3 regions of the Yimella sp. RIT 621 genome follow, and region 2 is predicted to be linked to each of the others. Evidence: predicted binding sites of a transcription regulator. Region 2 holds the regulator's gene; each other region holds the start of a gene.
What was found. Region 2 encodes HrcA, which represses chaperone genes, less so after heat shock. Its sites were predicted from a motif close to TTNGCACTCGNNNNNNNCGAGTGCNAA; they were not measured.
Positions count from the first base shown of each region.

Region 1 (5,959 bases), on a different contig from region 2:
ACATCGTGCGAGCGGCCCAGTTTGTTACAGGTCGGTGGGCAGCGTTTGGCGATCCGCTCATCCTGCCTTCCCCGAGTCCTCGTCGTCGGTTCCTGAACCCCGTCCCGGCCGAACTCCTGGACAGATGACCGAGGGGCGCACCCACCAGAGTAGGCATCCACCTGCCGTGCTGGTCAAATGCCAGTCGATCTGCCGATGCCGGAATGCGAAGCGCCCCGGTCCGTGAGGAACCGGGGCGCTTACCTGGATGGACCGCCTCAGTGCGCGTGTCCGTGGCCTGCGGCCGCTGCGGGCTCTTCCTCTTCCGGCTTCTCCACGACGAGCGAGTCGGTGGTGAGCACCATCGACGCGATCGACGCCGCATTCCGCAGAGCGGAGCGGGTGACCTTGACCGGGTCGATGACGCCGGCCTTGATCAGGTCGCCGTACTCGCCGGTGGCGGCGTTGAGGCCGCTGCCCAGCGGCTGCTCACCGACCTTCGACACCGCGACATAACCCTCGAGTCCCGCGTTCTCGGCGATCCAGCGCAGCGGCTCGGCGGCCGCCTTGCGGACGATGTTCGCGCCCGTGGCCTCGTCGCCCTCGAGCTGCAGGGAGTCGAGCGCCGAGACGGCGTGGATGAGCGCCGAGCCACCACCGGCGACGATGCCCTCCTCGATCGCCGCACGGGTGGCGGAGATCGCGTCCTCGATGCGGTGCTTCTTCTCCTTCAGTTCCACCTCGGTGTGGGCGCCGACCTTGATGACGCAGACGCCGCCGGCCAGCTTGGCGAGACGCTCCTGGAGCTTCTCGCGGTCCCAGTCGGAGTCGGTGCGCTCGATCTCGGCCTTCAGCTCCTTCACGCGACCGTCGACGTCGGCGGTGTCGCCCTGGCCGTCGATGATCGTGGTGGAGTCCTTGGTGACCACGACGCGGCGGGCCTGGCCCAGCACGTCCAGGTCAGCCTGGTCGAGCTTGAGGCCGACCTCCTCGGCGATGACCTGACCACCGGTGAGGATGGCCATGTCCTGCAACATCGCCTTGCGACGGTCACCGAAACCGGGGGCCTTGACCGCGACGACGTTGAAGGTGCCGCGGATCTTGTTGACCACCAGGGTCGACAGCGCTTCGCCGTCGATGTCCTCGGCGATGATCACCAGCGGCTTGCCCGACTGGACGACCTTCTCCAGCACCGGCAGGACGTCGGCGATCGCCGAGATCTTGCCCTGGTTGATCAGGATGTAGGCGTCCTCGAGGACGGCCTCCATCCGCTCCGGATCGGTCACGAAGTAGGGCGAGATGTAGCCCTTGTCGAACTGCATGCCCTCGGTGAAGTCGAGCTCGGTCACCGCCGTCGAGGACTCCTCGACCGTGATGACACCGTCCTTGCCGACCTTGTCGAACGCGTCGGCGATGAGGCCACCGATCGTGGTGTCCTGCGCGGACAGGGATGCGACCTGAGCGATCTCTTCCTTGCCGTCGACCTCGCGGGCATTGGACAGCAACTGGTCGTTGACGGCCTCGACGGCCTTGTCCATGCCGCGCTTCAGACCGGACGGCGAGGCGCCGGCGGCCACGTTGCGCAGACCTTCCTTGACCATCGCCTGGGCGAGGACGGTCGCGGTGGTGGTGCCGTCACCGGCGATGTCGTTGGTCTTGGTGGCGACCTCCTTGGCGAGCTGCGCGCCGAGGTTCTCGTAGGGGTCGTCCAGCTCGACCTCACGGGCGATGGTGACGCCGTCGTTGGTGATGGTCGGGGCGCCCCACTTCTTGTCGATGACGACGTTGCGGCCCTTGGGGCCGAGCGTCACCTTGACGGCGTTGGCGAGTGCGTCAACACCGCGCTCGAGCGACTTGCGCGCGTCGTCGTTGAACTCCAGGGTCTTTGCCATGGTGATGGAAGTCCTTGTCTTTCAATCTCTTTCGAGAGGTCTTGGGTGGACCGGGGAATGTGCGACGCCCCGGATCGCGGCCCGCAGAGGGCGGCGAGCCGGGGCGCCTTGAATGCTCGTGAGGCCGATCAGCGCTCGACGATGGCGAGCACGTCGCGCGCCGAGAGGATCAGCAGCTCCTGGCCGCCGTACTTCACCTCGGTGCCGCCGTACTTGGAGTAGATGACCTTGTCGCCGACCTTGATGTCCATGGGGACGCGCTCGTCACCATCCTCGTTGAAGCGGCCGGGGCCGACAGCGACGACCTCGCCCTCCTGGGGCTTCTCCTTGGCGGTGTCCGGGATGACCAGACCGGAAGCGGTGGTCTGCTCGGCCTCGACGGCCTTGACCACGATGCGGTCCTCGAGCGGCTTGATGTTCACCACAGCGGATCCTTTCTACGTTGTACCCACCGCGTCGTGCGGCGGAAGTTTGCCCTGTGACTCACCGGTTCCCGTGCTCCGGTCGCCGTCGCGGGGGTCGACCTGAGCCTTTGCGGAGCCGGCACTGTCACAGGCTGAGTGCCACTGGCGAATCTAGCACTCGCATACGTCGAGTGCTAACTGCCGTCCGACACTCTTCATTCCGTTCGGGCGGGCAGGATGGGGACATGCGATTCGGACCCGAGCCGACCCACACCATCGCCCATCTGAGCGACCCGCACCTGCTCGCGGACGGGCGCCGGCTGCACGGGGTGATCGACGTGATCGACAACCTGCGCCGCAGCCTGGACCAAGTGGTTCGCACCGGTCGGTCCATCGACGCGATGGTGTTCACCGGCGACCTCGCCGACCTCGGCGAACCGGACGCATATCGCGCACTGCGCGAGATCGTCGAGCCCGCCGCGAAGGAGTTGTCCTGCACGGTCGTCTGGGTGATGGGCAACCACGACGAACGTGCGCCGTACGCCCGCGGGCTCTTCGATCTCGCGGTGGACGACGAGCCGCAGGATCGCGTGTACGACCTGCGCGGTCTTCGGGTGATCGCGCTGGACAGCACGGTGACCGGCTACCACCACGGTGCGATCGACGACGACCAGATCGCCTGGCTGGCAGACCGGCTGAGTACGCCCAGCCAGCACGGCACCTTGCTCGCGCTGCATCACCCGCCACTGGTCTCGGCTGTCGACCTGATGAATGTCATCGGCCTCGACAACCAGGACGCCTTCGCATCGGTGCTGCGTGGCAGCGATGTCCGGGCGATCCTGGCCGGGCACCTGCACCACAGCTGTCACGGCACGTTCGCGGGCATCCCGGTCTCGGTGGCGGCCGCGTCCTGCTACTCCCTGGACGGCGGGGCGCCGAACGGAGCGCTGGTCGGGGTCGACGGGCGTCAAGGCTTCGACCTGGTCGACATACATCCGCACGGGCTGGTGCACACTCACATTCCGCTCGGCTCTCCCCCGGTGGTCAGCGGGTTCTCGCCGCAGGTGGAGGACGCGCTGGCCGCGCTCTCGCCGGCGGAGCGCCGCGAGGCCTTCTCCAGCAAGTCCTCCACCTGGACGCCGTCCTGATGGATGCCTCTCTCGTCGAGCGAATCCTCTCGGACGACGGCCGTTCGCTGCTCGACTCGCTGCCGTCGTACGACCCTGCTTCGGTGATGGCGTTGACGACGCGACTGCGCGCACTGGGCCACGATCCCGAACTCGTCAGTGCCGTGCTCACACAGTCGGCGCTGCGACACAGGGCGGTGGAGAAGTTCGGACCCGACGCCGCGCGGCTGTTCTTCACTCCCGACGGACTCGAGCAGGCCACCCGTCCGCGCATCGCCGACGGGCACGCGGCCCGCTTCGCAGCCGCGGGCGTGAACCACGTGTACGACCTCGGTTGCGGAATCGGCTCGGACGCACGGGCATTCGCTCGCGCCGGACTTGCCGTGCACGCATTCGACCTGGACCCTGCGACCGCGGCGATCGCACGCGCGAACCTGCCCGGCGGTACGACGGTGTCGGTCGAGGACGTCACGACCGTCGACGTCCCCTCACACGTGGGTGTCTGGCTCGATCCGGCGCGGCGCACCTCGGGCGTTGCCGACATCACCGGCCGGACCAGGCGCACCTTCCGGCTGGAGGATCTCCTGCCGTCCTGGAATTTCGTCACCGCTCTGGGGGCCTCCGGACGAGCGGTGGGCGCCAAGCTCAGTCCTTCCTTCCCACGCTCGGCACTCCCCGACGGAGCGTCGGCGCAGTGGACCTCCCTCGGTGGCGAGGTGCTGGAGTGCTGCGTCTGGTTCGGCCCTGTCGCCGACGACTCGCGGTTCACGGCTCGCGTCCTCACTGCAACGGACGACGTCGTGATTCGCAGCGAGCACATCGCTGCAGAGACCGACAGCGTCGACGGCCTGGCAGCCTTCCTCTACGAAGCCGACCGGGCGGTCGTGCGTGCCGGGGCGACCGGCGCGCTCGCCGACGCAGTGGACGGCACCGAACTGGCCTCCGGCCTCGGCCACGTCACCGGTGACGTGCGTGTCGATGTTCCGTACGCCCGGCGCTACCGCGTCCGGGAGGCGGTGCCGTTCAACATCAAGAACCTACGAGCATGGTTGCGTTCCAACGACATCGGGCGAGTCACGGTGAAGAAGCGCGGTGTGAGGTTCGACGATGCCCGCTTCGTACGCGACCTCAAGCTCAAGGGCGACGCGAGTGCCCTCCTCCTGGTGACCAGGTTGGCGCAATCCCAGATCGTCCTCGTGCTCGAGCCGGACGATTCCGACGAACCGGACCCTCGCCCGTAGCCTGAGCGCGATGATCAGAACCGTCTCCGTCCTCACCGTCAGCGCTCTCGCCCTATCGGCGTGCAGCGGCGACCCCGGCGGCCCGTCCGCCGGGACGACGTCGCCGGGATCCGCCCCGGTGACACCCACGACCTCTCTTGCGTCCGGCACGTCCTCGGTCGAACCGACGCCGAAGCCTTCGTCGCCGACGTCACCGGGTGCATCCTGCGTGGACGGCCTGCTGCTATCCATGTCGCCGGCACAGCGCGCCGGCCAACTGGTGATGGTCGGGCTGGACGCGAGCATGTCCGCCGAGTCACTCGACACGATGATCAAGGACCATCACATCGGCAACATGTTCTTCATCGGCGGCTGGCGCGCGACCTCTCGAGTGAGAAGCACCTCCGATCACGTTCAAGCACAAGTGAATTCGTCGTCGACGAAGAGTGTCGGGTTTTTGATCGCCGCCGACCAGGAGGGCGGCCAGGTTCAGCAGTTGAAGGGTGACGGCTTCTCTGCGCTCCCGTCGGCGCTGCGCCAGGGCGCGATGTCGTCTGCGGACCGAGCCGCCGTCGCACGAACGATCGTCCGCGAACTGAAGGCGGTGGGCGTCAACGTCGACCTCGCCCCGGTCGCCGACACCGTGCCGCCGGCGAACCCGCGCTCCAACGAACCGATCGGACGCTGGGGTCGCCAATACGGGAACAACCCCGCGAAGGCCGGCTCCGCTGTCGCCGAGGTGGTGCGGACGATGCAGGCGGGCGGCTTGCAGAGCACGCTGAAACACTTCCCCGGCCTCGGTCGGATCACCGGCAACACGGACTTCACCGCCGACGGCATCGTCGACGACCAGACCTCGGCTGACGACGAATACCTGCGCCCCTTCCGCGACGGGATTGCCGCCGGTGCCCCGTTCGTCATGGTGTCGTCGGCCTACTACTCGAGGATGGACGCCGAGAACCAGGCGATCTACTCGCCGAAGATCATCGACGGCGTGTTGCGCAGACAGCTCGGCTTCGGGGGAGTCGTAATGAGCGATGACCTGAATGCCGTTGCGGTACGTGATCTTCCGGCCGGTGAACGCGTGGTCAAGATGGTGCGCGCGGGCGGCGATGTGGCGCTCACCGGACTCGCGTCCGCGGCGCCGCTCATGGCGAGGGCACTGACCGCCGAAGCCGCGAAGGACCCTGTTTTCCGGGCGACGCTGAACGCGTCGGTGAAACGGGTACTGACGGCCAAGACCGCGATGGGCCTGACGTCCTGTTCGGGGCGCGAGTAGTCCGCAGTCAGACCGAGACCGTGCTGACCGGCAGGCTCGAGTCCGTGCCGAGGTCGAG
Region 1 is NZ_SEIP01000010.1:115,016-120,974, forward strand. Features, by position in the region: gene shbA (RNA polymerase sigma factor ShbA) at 1-4, opposite strand, end outside; gene groL (chaperonin GroEL) at 258-1,871, opposite strand; gene groES (co-chaperone GroES) at 2,000-2,293, opposite strand; gene EU513_RS11085 (metallophosphoesterase) at 2,521-3,423, shown strand; gene EU513_RS11090 (methyltransferase domain-containing protein) at 3,423-4,643, shown strand; gene EU513_RS11095 (glycoside hydrolase family 3 N-terminal domain-containing protein) at 4,654-5,901, shown strand; gene tsaD (tRNA (adenosine(37)-N6)-threonylcarbamoyltransferase complex transferase subunit TsaD) at 5,909-5,959, opposite strand, start outside.
Region 1: a site for HrcA is predicted at 2,447-2,473, ahead of groES (co-chaperone GroES). Genes of this name have one in related genera too.

Region 2 (5,959 bases):
CGTGTCGGCGGCGTGCAGCGTGGGGGAATCGTCGTCGGCGAGAGCCGCGGCGATGCCGCCCTGTGCCCACATGCTCGCCGCGTTGTCGGTGAGCATTCCCGGAGTCACCAGAATGCACTCGGCCGGAGCCAGTGCCCACGCGGCGCTGAGGCCGGCGAGACCCGAACCGACGATCACCGGCTTTTTGGCGGTCTCGTGCAGGGATTCGTGCATCGCGTGCTCCTACTTCACCGCGAGCATGCGCTCGATAGCGCGGCGCGCGGGGGCTTCGAGGGTGGGATCGAGGGTGATCTCGTGCTGACCGAGTTCGAGGCTGCGGCGGATCGCGGTGAGCGTGTTGCGCTTCATGTGCGGGCACAGGTTGCACGGGCGCACGAAGTCGACGTCGGGGTGCTCGGCGGCCACGTTGTCGCTCATCGAGCATTCGGTGATGAGGGCGACCTTGCGGCGTCCGCCGGCGTCGGGCACGCCCGCCCGGGACACCTGGCCGACGAAGTCGATCATCTGGGCGGTCGAACCCGAGAAGTCCGATGCGGCAACCACATTCGGCGGGCACTCGGGGTGGGCGATGACCGTCACGCCGGGGTTGCCCGAGCGGATGTCGTCGATGTCGGCGGGCGTGAAGCGCTCGTGCACCTCGCACGCACCCGGGTGGGTGATCACCTCGACGCCGGTGCGGGCAGCGATGTTCCGGGCGAGGTACTGGTCGGGGATCATGATGACCCGGTCGACCCCCAGCGACTCGATGATCTCGACGGCGTTGCCGGAGGTGCAGCAGATGTCGCTGGCGGCCTTCACCGCTGCGCTGGTGTTGACGTAGGTGACCACCGGCACACCCGGGTGTTGCCGGCGAAGCTCGGCGATGTCGTCCGGCGTGATGCTCTCGGCCAGCGAGCAACCCGAACGCAGGTCAGGCAGCAGCACCCGCTTGGCCGGGTTGAGCAGCTTTGCCGTCTCGGCCATGAAGTGCACCCCGGCGAGCACGATCGTGCCGGCCGTGACGTGCTGCGCCTCGCGGGCGAGGGCGAGGGAGTCGCCGACGATATCTGCCACGCCGTGGAAGACCTCTGGCGTCATGTAGTTGTGCGCCAGAATCACGGCGTCGTGCTCGCGCTTCAGCGCTTCGATCGCCTCGATCTCCGGCTCGAAAACCGCCCACTCGACCTCGGGGATGAGGTGGCGGACCTTCTCGTACGTGGCTGTCGACATCGTCGGCTCCATCCTATTTGCTCACATTGAGTAAATGCTTGGAGTGAGCATAACATCGCTCACTGCAAATACTGCGCGTGCGAGCACGCGCTGTGTTTGCAGTGAGAGGCGCAGTGGTTGCGGAGGGTGGGCCGTACCCGCAGCGGCGGACGCGGGTCAGCGCGATCGGGGGATCGGCACCTTGGTGCCCACCTGGCCACGGGCCGCAATGGCCTCGCGACGGAAGCGGTAGAGCCGCGCCGGTCGTCCGCCGGTGGCGCGAGAGGTGTCGTCGGTCGGCTCCACCAGCGCCTGCTGTTCGACCGAGCGGCGGAAGTTCTGTTTGTGCAGGCCGGCGCCGACCAATGCCTCGACCACCGCCTGCAGCTCGCCCAGGGTGAACGTCGGGGGCATGAGCTCGAACACGAGTGGGCGGTACTGGATCGTCGAGCGCAGCCTGGACAGACCCGTCGCGAGGATGCGGCGGTGGTCGGAGTGCATCGCGGGGCCGGTGAGGCCGTCGACGCCGTCAGCGGCGTTGGGCGAATCCGCAACCAGTCCGGCCTCCCAGAGCAACTCGTAACGTTGCAGCGCCAGCTCGGGACGCCATGGCAGTTCACCATCACCGAAGATGTGCGCGATGCGTTCGGACGCATCGGTCGACCACCTGCGCAGCTCGCTGATCAGCTTGTCGCACAACGCGATTGATCGCTCTGAACGGCGATCTTCCCACGGCAGCAGGTCGTAGACATCGCGCCAGCCGTCGTCGGCGGCCGCCCGCGTGAGCCCCAGGTAGGAGATCGACACCGCCCGACCGGCGGAACCGTCGCGGCCCAGGTCGGCAAACGTATAGAGCTGCTCCACGAAGCCCAGGGAGTGCCCCGTCTGTTCCGCAACGAACGCTCGCGCGCCGTTCTGCAGCGAGTGGTGGTCGGTGCGCAACGGGCCCGCCGGAAGGTGCAGTGGATCGCCGGCGGCGAGCACCATCGGTCCCTGATCGGGCGCGCCCGCGCAGGTGCCGACCGAGACGACGACCGCCACCAGGTCGGCATGCAGCGACGCGGCCGGGCGAGAGGTCATGACGCAGAACCTACAAGGTGAATCGGATCAGACCGGAGCGGTGACGAAGTCGATGAGCTCCTCGACGCGGCCGAGCAGCTCCGGCTGCAGATCGGCGTAGTTGTCGACCGTGCCGAGAATGCGCTTCCACCCGCGCGCGACGTCAGCCTGAGAGGCGTGCGGCCAGCCGAGCTCGGCAAGGATGCCGTGCTTCCACGAGGTGCCGCGCGGTATCACCGGCCACTTGGTCCAACCCAGCTTTTGCGGACGCACGCTCTGCCACACGTCGACGTACGGGTGGCCGAGGATCAGCACATGGTCGCGCGACTGAGGCAGCGCCCGCGCGGCGTCGACGATGCGCTGCTCCTTGGTGCCCCGCACCAGGTGGTCGACGAGGATGCCCATGCGCCGCCCCGGCCCGGGGGCGAAATCGCGGATCACGGCCGACAGGTCGTCCACGCCGTCCAGCATCTCGACGACCACGCCCTCGACCCGCAGGTCGTGGCCCCACACCTTCTCGACCAGCTCGGCGTCATGTCGGCCCTCGACGAAGATCCGGGAGCCGAGCGCGACCTTCGCCCGCTGGTCGGCCACGGCGACCGACCCACTCGCCGTACGCGTGGTGGTGGCGCGTGCGGCCGCCAGCGCGGCCGCGTCCGCCGGGCGTGGGGGAGTCAGGATCACCGGGCGTCCGTCGATGAGGAAGCCCGGGCCGAGCGGGAACGCGCGCACCTTGCCGCGTCGGTCCTCCAGGTGCACCACGTGCATCCCGCCGACCTTCTCCACCCGGACGACGGCGCCGACGAACCCGGTGTCGACCTCCTCGACGACCGTGTCGGGCTCCGCGGCGACCTCCTGGGATCGTCCACGCTTGGGCGCGCGCCAGTCGGAGGAGAGCACATCGGAGCCGTATCGGTCTGTCACGGCCGTCACGGTAGACGGCGGCGCAGGTCACGTCGTGGGTGACACGCGCGGTTCGCGCCGGGTCGTAGAATTGGCACTCGTGCCCTCGGAGTGCCAAAGTCGCGAGCGAGCCCGAACAGTGAGGAGGACCGATGAGCGAACAACGCCGTCTCGACGTGCTGCGCGCGATCGTGCAGGACTACGTCGCCACCTCCGAGCCCGTCGGGTCCAAGGCCTTGCTGGATCGTCACCAACTCGGCGTCAGCGCCGCAACGATCCGCAACGACATGGCCGCCCTGGAGGAGGAGGGGCTGATCAGTGCCCCACACACCTCCGCCGGACGTGTCCCAACCGACGCCGGATACCGCCGGTTCGTCGACCAACTCGGCCACATGAAGCCGCTGTCACGCTCCGAGCGTGTCGCCATCGAGACCTTCCTGCAGCAGGCGGTCGACCTCGACGACATCGTCGACCGCACCGTCCGGCTGCTCTCGTCGCTCACCCACCAGGTCGCGGTCATGCAGTACCCGTCGATCGGCACCGCCACCGTCCGTCACATCGAGCTCGTCAGCCTCGCCGACACCAAGGTCATGGTCGTGCTGATCATGTCGACCGGACGGGTGGAGCAGCGGGTGCTGACCATCGCCCACACCGCCGACCAACTCCTCAGCCTGCGCGACGTCGTCAACCAGGCCGCCGAAGGGCGCACCCGCGCTCACGCCGCCGACCGGCTGGACGCCTGGGCCGAGCAGCGCCGCGCCGGCGCGAAGCCTGACTCGCACCCCGACGACTCCACTCCCACGTCCGTCGGCGTGATCCGCGACTTCCTGGCCGAGGAGCGTGAGGAGCGCGTCGTCATGGCCGGCACCTCCCACCTGGTGCGCTCCGGGCAGGACTTCCCAGAGACCATCGGACCGGTGCTGGACGCCTTGGAAGAACACGTCGTTCTGTTGCGTTTGCTGCAGCAGATGGAAGGCGACGACGTCTACGTCCGGATCGGCGGCGAGAACGCCATCGACGGATTCCGGACGGCATCGATCGTCAGCGCTCCGTACACCGCCGGTGGTATCGGTGTGCTGGGTCCGACCCGCATGGACTACCTCACCACCATAGCCGCGGTTCGCGCGGTCGCCCGTTACGTCTCGGAAATTCTCGAGCAGTAAGGAACTTCGTTGAACGACTACTACGCCGATCTCGGCGTGTCCCGCGACTCCTCGGCGGAGGACATCAAGCGCGCCTACCGCAAGCAGGCCCGCAAGTTGCACCCCGACGTCAACCCGGGGCCGGAGGCCGAGGCCGAGTTCAAGAAGATCTCGCAGGCCTACGAGGTGCTGTCCGACCCGAACAAGCGTCAGCAGTACGACATGGGCGCCGACCCGTTCGGCGGTCAGCACGCAGGGTTCGGCGGCAACTTCAGCTTCACCGACGTCATGGACGCCTTCTTCGGTGCCGGCGCGGCCGGTACGCAGGGTGGCCCGAGGTCTCGCGTCCAGCACGGACAGGACGCCCTCGTCCCGTTGCAGATCGATCTGTCGACCGCCGTTTTCGGTGGCGCCGAGGACCTCGTCTTCGACACGGCGATCCTGTGTGACACGTGCGACGGTGAAGGCTCCCGCCCGGGCACCGGACGCCGCACCTGCGACGTCTGCCAGGGCGCCGGTCAGGTGCAGCAGGTGCAGCGTTCCTTCCTCGGCCAGATCATGACCACCCGTCCGTGCGGTGCCTGTCACGGTTACGGCGAGGTCGTCGAGTCGCCGTGCCCGGACTGCTCCGGCGAGGGACGCCGTCGTGACCGCCGCACGCTGAAGATCAAGGTGCCCGCGGGGGTCGACACCGGCACCCGCATCCAACTGAGCGGCGAGGGCGAGGTGGGCCCCGGTGGTGGCCCGAACGGCGATCTCTACGTCGAGGTGCGGGTCCGCAAGCACGAGACCTTCCAACGTCGGGGCGACGATCTGCACTGCTCGGTCGAACTCCCGATGACCGCGGCCGCCCTCGGTGCCAACCTGCCCCTACAGACCCTCGACGGCCCGCGCGACGTGGAGATCAAGGCCGGCACCCAGCCGGGCGATGTCATCACGCTCAAGGGCCTCGGCGTCACGCACCTGCGCACGAACATGCGCGGCGACCTGCTGGTGCACACCAACGTCCGCACCCCGATGAACCTGTCCGACGAGCAGCGCGATCTGCTGCGTCAGCTCGCCACGGCCCGCGGCGAAGAGCGTCCGGAGGGCAACTTCCAGCGAGCCGACAAGGGACTGTTCGGCAAGCTGCGCGACGCGTTCAAGTGACCGCTGCGCTCTTCCTGATCGACGCCGGACGCCTGGACGGTGTCACTGACGGTGCCCCGCTGGTGCTCGACGGCCCGGAGGGGCGACACGCGGCCACCGTGAAGCGGATCGAGCCGGGGGAAACCGTCTTGGTCGCCGACGGTTCCGGGACGGTCGCTCAGTGCACGGTGGCGGCGGCGTACAAGGACCGGCTCGATCTGGTTGTCGTCAGCACCGAGCAACAGACTCCGCAACTCCCGCGTGTGATCCTCGTCCAGGCGCTCGCCAAGGGCGATCGCGACGACCAAGCCATCGAAGCCGCAACGGAATTGGGTGTCGACGAGGTCGTGCCATGGCAGGCCGAGCGCAGCATCGTGCAGTGGAAGGGCGAGCGCGGCGCGAAGGCTGCGCGCAAGTGGGAGCTGGTCGTTCGTGCGGCGGCCAAGCAGTCCCGCCGGGCCACCGTCCCGGTCGTCGGTCCGTTGCTCGATCGCAGGGGGCTCGCCGGCCTGGCGAACGGCCGCACCGTGTTCGTCCTG
Region 2 is NZ_SEIP01000008.1:149,938-155,896, forward strand. Features, by position in the region: gene EU513_RS09530 (L-aspartate oxidase) at 1-213, opposite strand, end outside; gene nadA (quinolinate synthase NadA) at 223-1,209, opposite strand; gene EU513_RS09540 (hypothetical protein) at 1,366-2,268, opposite strand; gene EU513_RS09545 (DUF3097 domain-containing protein) at 2,296-3,171, opposite strand; gene hrcA (heat-inducible transcriptional repressor HrcA) at 3,303-4,313, shown strand; gene dnaJ (molecular chaperone DnaJ) at 4,323-5,441, shown strand; gene EU513_RS09560 (16S rRNA (uracil(1498)-N(3))-methyltransferase) at 5,438-5,959, shown strand, end outside.

Region 3 (5,959 bases), on a different contig from region 2:
AGCGCCGAACGGGTCACCTTGGCCGGGTCGATGATGCCGGCCTTCACCATGTCGACGTACTCGCCGGTGGCCGCGTTGAGGCCCTCACCCGGGGTGAGGTTGCGGACCTTCTCGACCACGACGCCCGGCTCGAGGCCGGCGTTGAGGGCGATCTGCTTCAGCGGAGCCTCGGCCGCGACGCGAACGATGTTCGCACCGGTGGCCTCGTCACCCTCGAGCGACAGCGAACCGAAAGCGTCCTTGGACGCCTGGATCAGCGCCACGCCACCACCGGCGACGATGCCCTCCTCGACGGCAGCCTTCGCGTTGCGGACGGCGTCCTCGATGCGGTGCTTGCGCTCCTTGAGCTCGACCTCGGTCGCGGCACCCGCCTTGATGACGGCGACGCCACCGGCGAGCTTGGCCAGGCGTTCCTGCAACTTCTCGCGGTCGTAGTCGGAGTCGCTGTTTTCGATCTCGGCGCGGATCTGCTTGACGCGACCGGCGATCTGGTCGGCGTCGCCGGCACCCTCGACGATGGTCGTCTCGTCCTTGGTGACGACGACCTTGCGAGCGCGGCCGAGCAGGTCGAGTTCGGCGGTCTCGAGCTTGAGGCCGACCTCCTCGGAGATGACCTGGCCACCGGTGAGGATGGCGATGTCACCGAGCATGGCCTTGCGACGGTCACCGAAGCCCGGGGCCTTGACGGCAACGGACTTGAAGGTGCCGCGGATCTTGTTGACGACCAGGGTCGACAGTGCTTCGCCCTCGACGTCCTCGGCGATGATCATCAGCGGCTTGCCCGACTGCATGACCTTCTCCAGCAGCGGCAGGAGGTCCTTGATCGAGGAGATCTTGGAGTTGACGACGAGGATGTACGGGTCGTCGAGGACGGCCTCCATACGCTCGGTGTCGGTGACGAAGTAGCCGGAGATGTAACCCTTGTCGAAGCGCATGCCCTCGGTGAGCTCGAGCTCGAGGCCGAAGGTGTTGCTCTCCTCGACGGTGATGACGCCTTCCTTGCCGACCTTGTCCATGGCCTCGGCGATGAGCTCACCGATCTGGGGGTCCGCAGCGGAGATGGACGCGGTGGCAGCGATCTGCTCCTTGGTCTCGATCTCCTTGGCGTGCGACAGCAGCTGCTCGGACACAGCCGCGACAGCCGCTTCGATGCCGCGCTTGAGCGCCATCGGGTTCGCGCCGGCGGCGACGTTGCGCAGACCCTCGCGCACCATGGCCTGGGCCAGCACGGTGGCGGTGGTGGTGCCGTCACCCGCGACGTCGTCGGTCTTCTTGGCGACCTCCTTGACCAGCTCGGCGCCGATCTTCTCGTAGGGGTCCTCGAGCTCGATCTCCTTGGCGATGGACACACCGTCGTTGGTGATCGTGGGGGCGCCCCACTTCTTCTCCAGGACGACGTTGCGGCCCTTAGGGCCGAGGGTGACACGGACGGCGTCGGCGAGGGTGTTCATACCCCGCTCGAGTCCGCGACGGGCCTCCTCGTCGAAGGCAATTGTCTTGGCCATGTGGTGGTTCCTCCCACATATTGCGTATCGAGTTGGCGGCACGACGCCCGCGACGGACGAGCCGCACCGGCTGCGGACCTACGTCGTCCGCGCGATGTGACCCTCGCCGTACTGCCACTTGTTCTGTCACTCTCATGCCGAGAGTGCTAACGCCATTATTGGCACTCGCGCGGGGCGAGTGCAAACGGGACGCCAGGGAATTTTCGGCGGACTCCCGGACACGCGAACCGGACGGCTCAACCGGCGATCGTCAGGTCGAGAACCTCGGCGTTCGGCAGCGCTGCCAAGGCTTCGCCGGTGATCAACAGCTTCGACGTGCGCACTCCCCCGCCGATCACGCACTCCCCGCCCTCGGCGACCGCCCGGTCGATGAGGATCGGCCAGTCCACCGGCAGACCGACCGGCGTGATCCCGCCGGATTTCATGCCGGTCGCCGCTTCGGTGTGCTCCTGGTCGGCGAAGGTGATCTTGCGAGCGTCCAGGTGCTTGCGGACGGTCTTGTTCACGTCGGCGCGGTCGGTGCCGCGAACGATGACGGCGGCGTACGTGGTGTTCTCACCCCGGCGCGCTTGCACGACAACACAGTTCGCGGCCGCTTCGAGGGTCACGTCGTACGCCTGGCAGAACGCGGCGGTGTCGGAGAGCGAGTCGTCGACCGGCGCGACCAGCAGACCGGGCGCGTTCGCGTCCGCGACCGTCGGCGCCACGAGGCCGGGGTGCTCCTCCAGGGGCTGCCAGTCGAGGTTTCCGCGAGCGCTGGACATGGACCACTCCTTCGTCGGACGTACGGGTTGCGACAAGATGACAACACAACCACCGAAACGAACAGAAGAGGTCTCCATGAACCGTCTCGAGGGCAAGACCGCGATCGTCACCGGAGCCAGCCGAGGCATCGGCCTGGCCATAGCCGAGCGCCTGGTCGACGAAGGCGCGAAAGTCATCATCACCGCGCGTGGCGAGGACGCCCTCAAGGAAGCCGTCGCCGGACTCGGTGAGCGCGCGTCCTACGTCGCCGGCAAGGCGGACGACGCCGCGCACCGCGAAGAGGTCGTGCGCACCGCGATCGACAAGCACGGCAGCATCGACGTGCTGATCAACAACACCGGCATCAACCCGGTCTTCGGCAAGCTGCTCGACGTCGAGCCAGAGGTGTCGCGCAAGATCCTCGAGGTCAACGTCCTGTCCGCACTGGAGTGGGTCAAGCTGGTGCACAAGGCGTGGATGCAGGAGCACGGCGGCTCGATCGTCAATGTCGCGTCCGTCGCCGGCCTGCGACCCGCCCCGGGCATCGCGATGTACGGCGTCAGCAAGGCCGCCGTCATCCACCTCACCGAGGAACTCGCGATCGAGCTCGGCCCGGACATCCGGGTCAACGCTGTCGCACCGGCCGTCGTGAAGACGAAGTTCGCCGAGGCGCTCTACTCCGGACGCGAGGAGCAGGTGGCCAAGCCCTACCCGCTCAAGCGCCTTGGCGAGCCCGAGGACATCGGCAGCGTGGTTGCTTTCCTCGCCTCGGACGACTCCGGCTGGATGACCGGCCAGACCCTCACCGTCGACGGTGGCGTGCTGCTCAACGGCGGCGTCTGACTTCGACCCCACCCGAGAATCGGCGTGAGTTTCTGCCCTTCGCCACGTCCGGCGAAGGGCAGAAACTCACGCCGATTTGTGGGGGCTGGGCAGGCTCAGGGTGCGTCGAAACCGAACCGGCGCGCGTTGCGTTGCTTCATTCGGCTGGAACGCAGTCGGCGCAGGCGCTTGACCAACAGCGGGTCGGCCTTCATCGCCTCCGGGTTGTCGAGCAATGCGTTGAGCGCCTGGTAGTACGCGGTCGAGCCCATGCCGAGGCGGTCGCGGATCGCGTCCTCCTTGGAGCCCTGGGCGCGGAACCAGTCTCGCTCGAGCTCGAGGATCCGCCGGTCACGGTCGGTCAGCACTGCACCCTGGGGTGCACTCGTCTGCTCCGCCGCGCTCATCGGTGACCTTTCCTCGTGGACGTCTGGTGCTCAGCTCGCCCGCTGGGGCAAGCCGAGCCGTCGCCGATTCTAGGAGCCTAATGACACCGTTGTCATTTGTGGCGGTGAGCCTGTGACGGATGTGACGAATGAGTCGAAAAAGGGCCTCAGCGGGCCCCTCCGATGCCGAGTACAGCCGCGATTCCGAGGGCGGACCGCGGGTCGTACGGCGAACGCCACAGCCCGCCATGGGCCGCGCCGGCCGCCTCGGCGGCCCACACGTCGCCCTTGGCCGCGTAGCCACCGGTGCGCAGATCGTGGACGAGCATCGCCGCCATGAGGGTGTTGGCGGTGGACGGATCGAACACCTCGACGCCGAACCGGTGGGCGCCTGCGTACGCGGCAGCCAGGGCGCGGTTCTTGGTGACGCTCTTGGTGCGGGTGGGCGGCGCGATGTTCATCGAGACCAGCTGCCCGTCGGCCGCGGCGGCCGTCGCGCGCCAGCGGTGAATTCGCTTGGCCAGCAAGTAGTTCGGCCCTTGCTGCGGCACGATCGTGTCGCTGATCGCGGGGCCGTCGACGATCGGCGGGTACTGCCGCTGCAGCAACCGGCCTCCCGACAGCGCACGCAGCGGACGACGCACCGACTTCAGGAACGCCGAGTCGAGTCCTGAATTGGCTTGCGACACAGCATCGTCCGGCGCGACGAAGACGTCGGTGGGTGTGGCCAGGTAGGCGAGCGCGACGTCCGGACGTTGCGAAAGGTGCACGGCAAGGGCGTCCGTGGCGGCCGAGAGACGAAGGTTCACCCCACCGTCGGCGTACACGTAGTTGCCGAGCACCATCGGGCCTTCGACGCCCATCAGGTAGTCGCCGATGCGGCCGGTGTCGTGCAGCAGGTCGGCACCGGCATGCTGACTCGGGTCGGACGCATCCACCCCGGCCGGACCGACCGGTGCGGTGAGCGATCCCGCACCCGACCTGGCCAGGTCGAACAGCGGCGACCAGATGCCCGGGCGGGCAAGGTCGATCGCGACGACATGTCCTCCCCAGCGAAGCAGCGACCGCAACGGACCCATCTCGGCACCGGCGCCCAACACGACGAACGTGCGGTCACGGACGTCCAGCCACTCCGGATGGTCGAGCACCTGACCCACCGCGTCCCGCACCCCCGGTTCGATGACGCCGGATTCGACCCAGTCGTCCAACCGGCGACGCAGGTTGGCCCCCGAGAGCCGATCTCCCTTGTAGGGCAGGGTGAATTCGCGCTCCGGATCGCCGTCACCGCGCACCGTCACCGACTCCAGGGCAGGCTGCGGACTGGGAGTCGCGAAGGCCTCGGCCACGCGCCGGTCGTGCCCGCCGGTCACAGGAAGCCAGCACATCCGCTCGTGCACCGCCGACAGTCCGTCGCGGGCGATCGCCATCGCCGCCTGGTGGTCGCGCGCGCCCACCTCGACCAGGCGCCGGAAGTGTCGGGGATAGCCGCGGCGCCACCCGGTGTCGCGACGGACAGCGAGAGCTCCCGGCTCGTCCACGGAGGCGAGCGCGTCGGAGACGACCCCTCGACCGAAGGCCGACGAACTGCGCTCCTCCTGCCCCTGCGCCATCTTGGCGGTGTTGCTGACCGGGAAGACGACGCCTGTGCTGGTGTTCATGAGGGCGACTCAATCACGGACTCGCCAGTAGCCCAGCGGTTTCGTTCTTCGACACCAACCGCGTCACCTGCGAAAGAAGATGCGACTTAGGCCCCGGTCACGACGTCCGGGTCGACACCTCGTTCGGCACGATGCTCGAGATCACCGACCCCGACGGCCAACTGGTGCAGGTACACGCCGCCCGGTAGCAACACAATCCGCGCGGATACGCGGGGCAGTCAGGCCATGGTGTCGAGGATCGCGGTGATGTCGTCCTCACTGGTGAGGGGGTTGACGATCGCGAACCGGGCAAGGGTCTCGCCCTCGTGCGAGGTCGGCACCACGAACGCCTCCTCGCGCTCCAGCAGGTCGTCCGACCAGCGCTGGTAGTCGGCGGCCGACCAGCCGAGCCGGCGGAACACCACGACGGTGAGCGAACCCTCGCGCACGAGTTCGACGTACGGCCGCTTCTTGATCTCCTCGTTGGCGAACCGCGCCACCTCGAGAGTGCGCTCGATGGCCTCGGTGTAGGCGTCCGTGCCGTTGACCACGAGCGAGAACCAGAACGGCAGGCCGCGAGCGCGACGAGTGAGGCCGATGGAGAAGTCGGAGGGGTTCCAATCGGTGGAGCCGGTGAGCACGTCCAGGTAGGAGGCGTGTTGGGTGTGCGCGGCTCGTCCGAGCATGGGTTCGCGGTAGATCAGCGCACAGCAGTCGAACGGCGCGAAGAACCACTTGTGCGGGTCGACGATGAAGGAGTTGCAGCGTTCGATGCCGTCGTACTTCTCCCGGACGCTCGGCGCCGCCAACCCGGCGCCGCCGTAGGCACCGTCGACGTGCAGCCAGATGCCGTACTCATCGCACA
Region 3 is NZ_SEIP01000006.1:139,428-145,386, reverse strand. Features, by position in the region: gene groL (chaperonin GroEL) at 1-1,505, opposite strand, end outside; gene EU513_RS07585 (YbaK/EbsC family protein) at 1,742-2,269, opposite strand; gene EU513_RS07580 (SDR family oxidoreductase) at 2,346-3,092, shown strand; gene EU513_RS07575 (DUF3263 domain-containing protein) at 3,188-3,478, opposite strand; gene EU513_RS07570 (hypothetical protein) at 3,625-5,115, opposite strand; gene EU513_RS07565 (aminotransferase class I/II-fold pyridoxal phosphate-dependent enzyme) at 5,334-5,959, opposite strand, start outside.
Region 3: a site for HrcA is predicted at 1,664-1,690, ahead of groL (chaperonin GroEL). Genes of this name have one in related genera too.